DNA from 3 places in the Bacillus seohaeanensis genome. Region 2 is predicted to be linked to each of the others. Evidence: riboswitches for the same ligand, from Rfam matches in the RefSeq annotation. Region 2 holds a riboswitch; each other region holds the start of a gene.
The links. Region 2 has a riboswitch for cobalamin ahead of ACFSUL_RS00525 (acyl-CoA thioesterase). Riboswitches for the same ligand answer to the same signal wherever they lie in the genome.

Region 1: it holds a riboswitch for cobalamin, as region 2 does, so the genes downstream of both, ACFSUL_RS17115 (hypothetical protein) here and ACFSUL_RS00525 (acyl-CoA thioesterase) in region 2, are expected to answer to the same signal.
Region 3: it holds a riboswitch for cobalamin, as region 2 does, so the genes downstream of both, ACFSUL_RS19840 (ribonucleoside-diphosphate reductase subunit alpha) here and ACFSUL_RS00525 (acyl-CoA thioesterase) in region 2, are expected to answer to the same signal.

What each region holds. Positions count from the first base shown of each region.
Region 1 covers NZ_JBHUMF010000031.1:765,708-768,897, forward strand. Annotated here, with positions in the region: gene prpD (2-methylcitrate dehydratase) at 1-540, opposite strand, end outside; gene mmgD (citrate synthase) at 593-1,711, opposite strand; gene ACFSUL_RS17115 (hypothetical protein) at 1,701-1,934, opposite strand; cobalamin riboswitch at 2,271-2,471, opposite strand; TPP riboswitch at 2,766-2,880, shown strand; gene thiC (phosphomethylpyrimidine synthase ThiC) at 3,027-3,190, shown strand, end outside.
Region 2 covers NZ_JBHUMF010000001.1:101,981-105,170, reverse strand. Annotated here, with positions in the region: gene ACFSUL_RS00530 (MDR family MFS transporter) at 1-929, shown strand, start outside; cobalamin riboswitch at 998-1,179, shown strand; gene ACFSUL_RS00525 (acyl-CoA thioesterase) at 1,365-1,829, shown strand; gene cls (cardiolipin synthase) at 2,088-3,190, shown strand, end outside.
Region 3 covers NZ_JBHUMF010000033.1:1,420-4,609, forward strand. Annotated here, with positions in the region: gene ACFSUL_RS19835 (aldehyde dehydrogenase family protein) at 1-281, shown strand, start outside; cobalamin riboswitch at 904-1,084, shown strand; gene ACFSUL_RS19840 (ribonucleoside-diphosphate reductase subunit alpha) at 1,235-3,190, shown strand, end outside.

The DNA of each region.
Region 1 (3,190 bases), on a different contig from region 2:
CTTTGTAACAACGGCTGTCGTTGCAACTTTGACAAATAGTACATGATCAAGGCCAACTCGGTTTAAGCTGTTTTCTAATGCCAGCACTCCTTGAATTTCATGTGCTTTAATCATCATTTCGAGAACTTCTCGTACAGTTAGAGGCTTATCCCCTTTGCCAAGACGAACCTGACTTACATAATCAGCGACAGCTAATATACCACCAAGATTATCTGATGGGTGTCCCCATTCTGCAGCAAGCCAAGTATCATTGTAATCGAGCCAACGAATCATACACCCGATGTTAAATGCTCCTCGAACAGGGTCGAGTACAAATGATGTACCTGGAACCCGACTTCCGTTTGGAACGGTTGTCCCCGGCACAATCGGTCCCATCAGCTTTGTGCATTCTGGATAATTTAATGCAAGAATTCCGCAACCTAGTGTATCGAGCAGAACATAACGAGCTGTTTCATAAGCTTCCGTGCTTGTAATATCCTTATGCAGTACATAATCCGCAATTTCTTCTAATAAAGTGTCTACTTTTGTTTGCTCATTCATTTTAATCACAACTATCTTCCCCTTCTATCGATATTCATTTCAAACGTAACCATTAGTTGGTGAGGGTACGGCGTTCTCCTGTATAAAGTACACGTGGTCGGAATAACCGGTTATTTTCATGCTGTTCAATGACATGTGCACAAAGACCGAGCGTTCTTGAACTGAAGAAAATTGGTGTATACAATGGAATAGGAATTCCTAGCATCCAGTAAACAGGTGCTGCATAGTAGTCTAGATTTGGATAAAGCCCTTTCTCTCTTTCCATGATTTTTTCTCCAGCTTCGCACATCTGAAGAAGATTATAGTCACCCTTGACATCAGATAATTGCTTCAATGCCTCTTTCATCATAAGTGCCCTTGGATCCATTTTTTTCATATATACTCGATGGCCAAATCCCATAATTTTTTCCTTGTTATACAGTTTTTTCATTAGCATTTCTTCGAAGTTTGAAACAGTATCAGCCTCATTTAACATGTACATAACTGCTTCATTTGCACCACCATGCAAATTTCCTTTTAATGAAGCAACTGCTCCAGTCAGGGCTCCATATAAATCGGACTGTGTAGACGCGATCACCCTAGCTGTAAATGTCGAGTTAGGTAGCTCGTGCTCACTGTATAAAACAAGAGAAAGATCAAATATCTTTTCTTCGAGTGGAGAAGGCCTTCTCCCTGTAAGCATATAAAAGAAATTAGCACTATAAGATAGATCTTGGAGTGGGTGAATAGGTTCATTTCCATTAATGATTCGATAACTATTTGCTACAATGTTTGGAACTTTCCCTAGCAGATTATAGGCTCGGTCCATATTTGCCTGTAACGAGCGATCATCAATATGCTTATCGTAGCCGGCAAGTGCAGATATTCCTGTACGAAGACCATCCATCGGATGAGTTTGCTTTGACAATAGATTGAATATCGTAAATAACTTTTCTGGAATGTCATATTCCTTCTTTAGCTTTTCTAATACAGATGCTTTTTCAAGTTCATTAGGAAGCGTATCTTCCAGTAAAAGATGAACAATATCTAAGTATTCTTTCGTCTGAGAAAGCTTAATCAAATCATAGCCTTTTATAACAATTTCCCCTTGTACCGTATCAAGAAATGAGATGTTTGTTTTAGAAGCAATCACACCCTCAAGACCTGGAAAATAGTTCACTTCAGTTTCCATCCTTTTCATCCTCCCATCCTAACAGTTCCACTTTCACTTCGAAGTAAGCCCTTTCAAGATTTTGCATATAAATCTCTTTTTCAGGCTGTCCCTCTGTTACTTCTTGTATTTCTGCTTTCAATAGTGTCCATTTTTCATCGATTGAACAAGACTCGTCTAAATTGAAATTGTTCATTATGCATATTTTGAAAGAATTGGTAAAGTAATTCACTGATCCAAACAACGGTGTCCTCCTATAAAGTGAGCGTCTCCTGAATAGTCCAAGAACAATTGTGCAAACGCCTTTATTAGCCCCTCCAAGCAAAAAGCAAAGAAAGAGCACGTTTTCCTTTAGATAATGCGAGCTTAAGTAGGCTGAGTACGGCAGCTAAACGTAAACGGTTCTTGTTTAAAAATTATCTACATACGAATGGTTTACAGTTTTCTAGCCAATAAAAAAACAACTTCCTCATAAGAAGTTGTTAAGGTACGAATGAATATTTAAATAAGCATGTTGATGGCAAAAATGAAAAACACGCTCTACTATCTCGCACTTAACACCTCCTATCCGCGTAGGTATTGATGTTTGCTAAAACAGGCAGGTCTCCTGACTTAAGATCATCGCTTTTCGAACCTTCCCATTTTCGTAATAATGAAAACAGTGGTTTTTTCGAATCGCTCCCAAATACAGTTGCGGGACAGCGTCGGAATCTAACCGAACTTCCCTTTTAAGCAGTTAAAATGAAATTCATTTTGCTGCACCTGTTTCTACAACTATTCAATTTTCTTTTCAAACATATCAAATGTTTAGAAAAATTACAATTATTTTTTATTTTTAGTAAATATTGAAAACACAGAGACGACCCTCTAGCCTCGCTGAACCAAAAGAAGAATCGTCCCTTTGCTTCTTAGTTAGTTCCCATCCAAATCCACTAATAAAGGACATCCGTATGGACCGGGATCCAAAAACTCCACAGTTAGATAACACCAGTTTTTTTGTGTATACCTTCTATATTTTTAAAATATTATTTCACTTTCGTTCAAACTCATGTATACTAATGAATGTAAACTTAATAGCAATAACTAGGGGAGTCCAATAAGTTGGGCTGAGAAAGAAACGCGCTAAAGTTTCTTGACTCTTTGGACCTGATCTGGATCATGCCAGCGTAGGGAAGTTAGAAATTCACAAGTATGTAAAACTACTTCTACATAGTCAAGCTGGGTCCGTTTATTACTAATGGATTCAGCTTTTTTATGTGCTTCATTTGTTTTAAAACTACCTCTGTTATGTTCTAGATCTCGTCTTTTAAAAATTTAAAAGGGAGAGATTTATTTTATGTCAACAACCTCATTAAATGAACAAAACATTTCCATCATGTCCAACTTTTCAGGAAGCAAAAAAGTTTATGTAGAAGGCTCAAGACCCGATATTAAGGTGCCAATGCGTGAAATTGAACTAAGTCCAACAACCGGTACCTTTGGCGAGAGTGAAAACCCACC
Region 2 (3,190 bases):
TCGCTTTTGCCTTTAAGTATTTGCAAAATGTTGGTGAAGTGACAAAGCCGAAAGTTGATGTCCTTTCCATTCTTCTTTCTACGTTAGGATTTGGTGGCGTTGTATTAGGTTTCAGCTTTGCTGGAGAAGGAGATGCAAGTTTTCTTGAACCGAAAGTTTTATTGCCAATTGTAATTGGCGCTGTATCATTAGTTTTATTTACAATCCGCCAGTTAAGACTAGAAGAACCTATGCTAGATGTAAGAGTATTTAAATACCCGATGTTCACACTAGCCGTTGTTTTATTTATCATTATCATTATGTCGATGTTTTCATCAGAAATTATTTTACCGATGTATATGCAAGGGCCATTAGCACTTTCCGCAGCGACCGCAGGGTTAGTTTTACTTCCAGGAAGTTTGTTGAATGGGTTAATGTCGCCAGTTATGGGAAAACTTTTCGATAAGTTCGGTCCACGGAAGTTAATGATCCCGGCAACATTCTTGCTAACAGGGGTTATGTTTGTATTAAGTCGAGTCGGAATTGATACACCTATTTGGGTCATAATCGCCTGTTATATCGTATTAATGCTTTCCGTTGCAGCGATTATGATGCCAGCGCAAACAAACGGATTAAACCAGCTGCCAAAACGATTGTATCCTCATGGAACGGCGATTATGAACACGTTGCAACCTGTGTCTGGTGCAATCGGGGTGTCTGTGTTTATTAGTATCATGACAGGAAGACGGCAAAGTTACTTGGAATCCTCCGCAACCCCAACGGACCCAGAAACAATAACTCAGTCATTCGTGGCTGGAGTTGAGCTTGTTTACCTTATCGCGCTAGGTTTTGCAATTGTCGGCTTTGTTGTATCGTTATTTGTAAAAAAAGCAACACCGGAAGATATAGCAGATGAGCAAGTTGTAACAGAGCAAGAACCTGTTCAATAAAAAACAGATTGTATTTAAAGGTTTCTACCTATATGATTAAATTAACGTTTACTTTATTGTAACTATTTTCATACCCCAATAAATATGGTGTCTACTATAGACTTAATAGGGAATCTGGTGAAAGTCCAGAACTGTTCCCGCAACTGTATGTGCTGACGAAATAAGAGAATCCACTGTCCGAGCAGGATGGGAAGGTCTTAGAGTAGAAGGAAGCACAAGTCAGGAGACCTGCCATATTTATGACGTGTTATCTTCTTCGGGAGTTGGGAAGATAGAACAAAGGTAGTTTACTAGGCAGGTAGTTTATCTCATTTGTCTATAATTTATCAATGTTTTCTCTTCCCCATCCTCTTTTTGAGTGATGGGGATTTTTGTTGGAAGAGAAACTATTACCCTCTCCCTCTCAAAAAAATTAGGAAATGAGGGATTAATGTCATGGAGAAGCTATCGTCAAATGATTCTAGAACAATCCAAACAAAACTAGTATTACCCCCGGATACAAATCATATGGGAACAATTTTTGGAGGCACAATATTGGCCTATATTGATGAGATCGCTGCAATATCCGCTATGAAACACAGTAAAATGGTCGTTGTCACCGCTTCTATCGACACAGTCAACTTCTTATCATCTGCAAAAGTTGGTGATATTTTAACGTTGGAAGCCTTCGTGATTTCTACTGGGAGAACATCAATGGAAGTGTATGTAAAAGTCGAGTGTGAAAACTTAAAAATGAGGTCGCGAACACTCACCACCACCTCAATTCTAACAATGGTGGCCATAGATGACGATGGAGCTCCAAGTGAGGTGCCAGGTGTTATCCCTCAAACAGAAGAAGAAAAAGAACTATTTGAAGATGCAAAAAAACGAAGGGAAAGACGTCTACAAATGAATAAGTAAACAAAAGGTCCGTCCCTCAGCACTTTAAAGCGGTAAGGGACGGACCTTTCACCTGTTTGAAACGGAAGAAATGTACTTTTTATAGGATAATTTCCATGTTCATTTATAATTCATTGAACCAAAAATATTTCTATCCTTTTTTCCACCATTTTTCGTATATACTATTTTTAGGAAGCTATATATGTTATATAAGAAGTGTACACATTTGGCACAACTATATGTACAGCTAGTGAAAGTTTCACTGAAGGAGCATAATTAATGGATATTTTAGCTATTTTATTAGGTGTTTTATTTGTTCTCAACGTAGCATTTGCTGCTGTTGTCATCTTTCTCGAAAGAAAAGATGCAGGAGCAACATGGGCTTGGTTGATGGTACTTTTGTTCATACCATTACTAGGATTTATCATGTATCTTATATTCGGACAAAACTTAAGTCGAAAACATTTATTTGAATGGGAAGATATTAATAAAATTGGAATTGAGGGGTTGATAGCAGAGCAAATAAAGCATCTCAAAAACCACGAGTTTCCTTTTAGAGAAGAAGCAACTTATAAGCATCAAGACTTAATATATATGCATCTAATCAACAATGGAGCAGTACTTACGCAAGAAAATTCAGTGGATATCTTTACCGATGGGAAAGAAAAATTTGACTCCTTATTAGCAGATATCGACAAAGCTGAAAATCATATACATCTGCAATATTATATTCTAAAAAAGGACAAACTTGGAAAAGGTATTGTTGATAAGCTTACGGAAAAAGCAAAACAAGGCGTCAGGGTCAGAATACTGTATGATGAAATGGGTTCTAGAGGAACAAGAAAAAAATTCTTTCGGGAGTTTATCGCTGCCGGTGGAGAAGTTGAAGTATTTTTTCCATCACGAATTCCCTTTATTAACCCAAGGATTAATTACCGAAATCACCGGAAACTTGTAATTATTGATGGTAAAGTCGGCTATGTCGGCGGATTTAATATCGGAGACGAATATTTAGGCTTAAATAAGCGATTTGGTTACTGGCGGGATACACACTTGAGAATTATCGGGCGGGCAGCACTAGCGATGCAAACTCGTTTCATACTTGATTGGAATCAGGCAAGCCGTTACAAGATTGCCTATAACACCCGCTACTTTCCGCAACACCATTTTGAAGGGAATGCCGGCATTCAAATTGTCACCTCTGGCCCTGATTCGGAATGGGAGCAAATAAAAAATGGATATATAAAATTGATTACAAGTGCGAAAAAGTCAATTTTCATTCAAACACCTTACTTTGTTCCAGACGCAAGCTTATTAGATTCATTAAGGATTGCCGCCCTTAGTGGAATTGATGTACGAATTATGATTCCTAACAAGCCTGA
Region 3 (3,190 bases), on a different contig from region 2:
CGGTCATTCCTTTTGATAGTGAAGAGGAAGTTATTAAGTTTTCGAATGATTCCATTTACGGGCTACAAGCAGGGGTTTTCACAAAGGATATCGATCGTGCGATGCGTGTAGCAGACCAATTAGAAATGGGTGGAGTATGGGTTAATGAAATCTCCACTTACCGCCAAGATAATCATCCATACGGTGGTGTCAAACAGAGTGGCATTGGCAAAGAAGGGGTTAAATATGCAATTGAAGATATGACCGAAATGAAATTTATCGGGATTAAATTGGATTCATAAAGCTAAAAGAGGCTGGGACATAACTAAAGTACTATCCCCTAAAGACGAACAATGTCAGGTTAAATTGTTTAGTAATCACTGTTACACACCGCTGTTGATTTCCGTGTCAAGACTTCGCTTTCCGCGGGCGGTCGGTGAGCCTCCGAGAAAAGCGGAAGCGGCTCGTTTTGCTCGCGAAGAAAATAGGGAAATACCCAAAAGGCGCTTTTTGCCTTTAGGGTATTTCATCTTTTTCATAGCGAGTTAGCCGCTGGAGCTAGACATGCGCTGCGCTCTTGCGGGGTCTCACCTGTTCCGCTTTTCCCGCAGGAGTCTTCGTCTTGCACTCCAATCAACAGCTAGAACAAGTTAAAAAGAACAACAAGTTTTATGAAGACTTATAAAAAAAACGAACTAATTCGCCTTCAAATGAAAGAATTAGTTCGTTTTTTTATTCACCTAGAGCACATTTGTCCCAGCCTCTTTTTCCATTGTATTAGATGCATTTTATGAACGTTCATATACGATTAAGAAGCAAATGTAAAGTATTGAAATATCAATTTCTATCGTTTACTATATTCTATATTAGGAAATTCACTATATATAGTGTCACAAAACAACACATGCAACTAAATATTGTTTTTTATAACAGTAAGAAAAGGTGCCGAGTACGGCTTAATAGGGAATCTGGTGTAATTCCAGAACTGTCCCCGCAACTGTAAGTGTGACGAAATGGTTCATCCACTGTATACATATCGTATATGGGAAGGTTCCAAAGTAGAATGATCACAAGTCAGGAGACCTGCCTGTTTCTTACAAAGTTTCTTATTCTTCGGGGATTGAGATAATGAGACGATACTTTCACAGATTACTTTCTATCTCTATGTAAAGTATCGTTTAAATCCACCCTACTTCCAGGAGTGGATTTTTTTATTTTATTCTTCCCCTTCTAGTACAAAAAAGGAGGAAACATAATGAGTATTAAATTAGAAACAACCATTATTAAAAGAAAAAACGGGAAAGAAGAACTCTTTTCACCAGAAAAATTAACGTCTTTTATAAAAAGTGCTGCAGCGGACTTTCCTACGCTGAATACAGATGATTATATCTCTAGACTCATTACCACAATTGAATCCCAAAAATCGTATACGGTATCGCAAATCAATAATCTTTTACTGCTTGAAGGTTTAGCGAATATCTCCGAGCAAGAGCCTGATTGGACGTATGTTTGTTCAAGAATCTATATGCAACAACTGTACAAAGAGGCTGCGATTAATAGGAACTATCCGGCTAATCAAAACTATGGATGCTTTTATGAATTAATCGTCCGACTAACAAACAATGGAATATATAATCCTATTATTTTAGAAAAATATTCAAAAGAAGAGCTGCATGAGCTTGGGGATATGATTGTTCCTAATAGAGATAAGTTTTTTACATACATTGGATTGCGAACATTAGCGGACCGTTACCTTGCCCGGGATCACGAAAAAAACACCTATGAGTTGCCACAAGAACGATTCATGATGATTGCCGTAACCCTTATGATGAATGAACCTCGAGAATCACGTCTTTCACTTGTTAAAGACGCTTACTGGGCTTTAAGTAATTTATATATGACAGTTGCTACTCCTACATTAGCAAATGCGGGGAAAAGTTATGGACAGCTTTCTAGTTGTTTTATCGATACGGTCGATGATAGTCTCCAAGGTATCTACGACAGTAATACCGACATCGCCAATCTTTCAAAATCAGGTGGTGGAATAGGTGTCTACCTTGGCAAAATCCGAAGCCGTGGGAGTGATATTAAAGGATTTAAAGGCATTTCGTCTGGTGTGATTCCGTGGATGAAGCAATTAAATAATACAGCAGTAAGCGTTGATCAGCTTGGTCAGCGAAAAGGAGCAATCTCCGTCTACTTAGATGTTTGGCATAAAGATATCTTCCTCTTTCTCGACTCGAAATTGAATAACGGGGATGAACGAATGAGAACACATGATTTGTTTACGGGCGTATGTGTTCCGGACTTATTTATGGAGCAAGTAGAAGCAAGAGCAGATTGGTATCTTTTCGATCCTCATGAAGTACGAAAAGTAATGGGCTACAGTTTGGAGGATTTTTATGATGCTGAAAAAGGAGATGGAGATTTTCGTGCTCGTTATTGGGAATGTGTCGATAACCCTCTTCTTTCGAAAGAAAAGGTTCCTGCAATTGAGGTTATAAAAGGAATTATGAAGGGCCAGCTTGAAACCGGTACACCGTTCATGTTTTACCGAGACGAAGTCAACCGCCAAAACGCGAATCATCATCAAGGTATGATTTATTGCACTAATCTTTGTACCGAGATTACCCAAAACCAAAGTCCGACTACCGTGGACGAGCAGTACACATCAGACGGAAAAATTATTACCGTCAAAACCCCTGGTGATTTTGTTGTCTGCAACCTTTCTTCTATAAATTTAGGAAGAGCTGTCCCAGAAAATGTACTTGAAAAATTAATTCCAATACAAGTCAGAATGTTAGATAATGTCATCGATTTAAATACAATTCCTGTATTGCAAGCAAAGTTGACAAATGAAAAATATCGTTCGATTGGATTAGGTACGTTTGGCTGGCATCACTTGCTTGCATTAAAGGGAATCAAATGGGAAAGCGAAGAGGCAGTTGACTATGCGGATACACTTTATGAAAAAATTGCTTATTTAACCATCGAAGCAAGCATGAAACTAGCACAAGAAAAAGGTAGCTACCCTTTATTCGAGGGATCAAATTGGCACACTGGCACTTATTTTACGAAAAAAGGATACGATGACTCTTCTCGTTTGCTCGACTGGGCTTCATTAAAGGATAAAGTTCAGAAGTACGGGGTGCGAAATGGATATATGATGGCGGTCGCGCCAAATGCATCTACTTCCATCATCGCTGGTAGC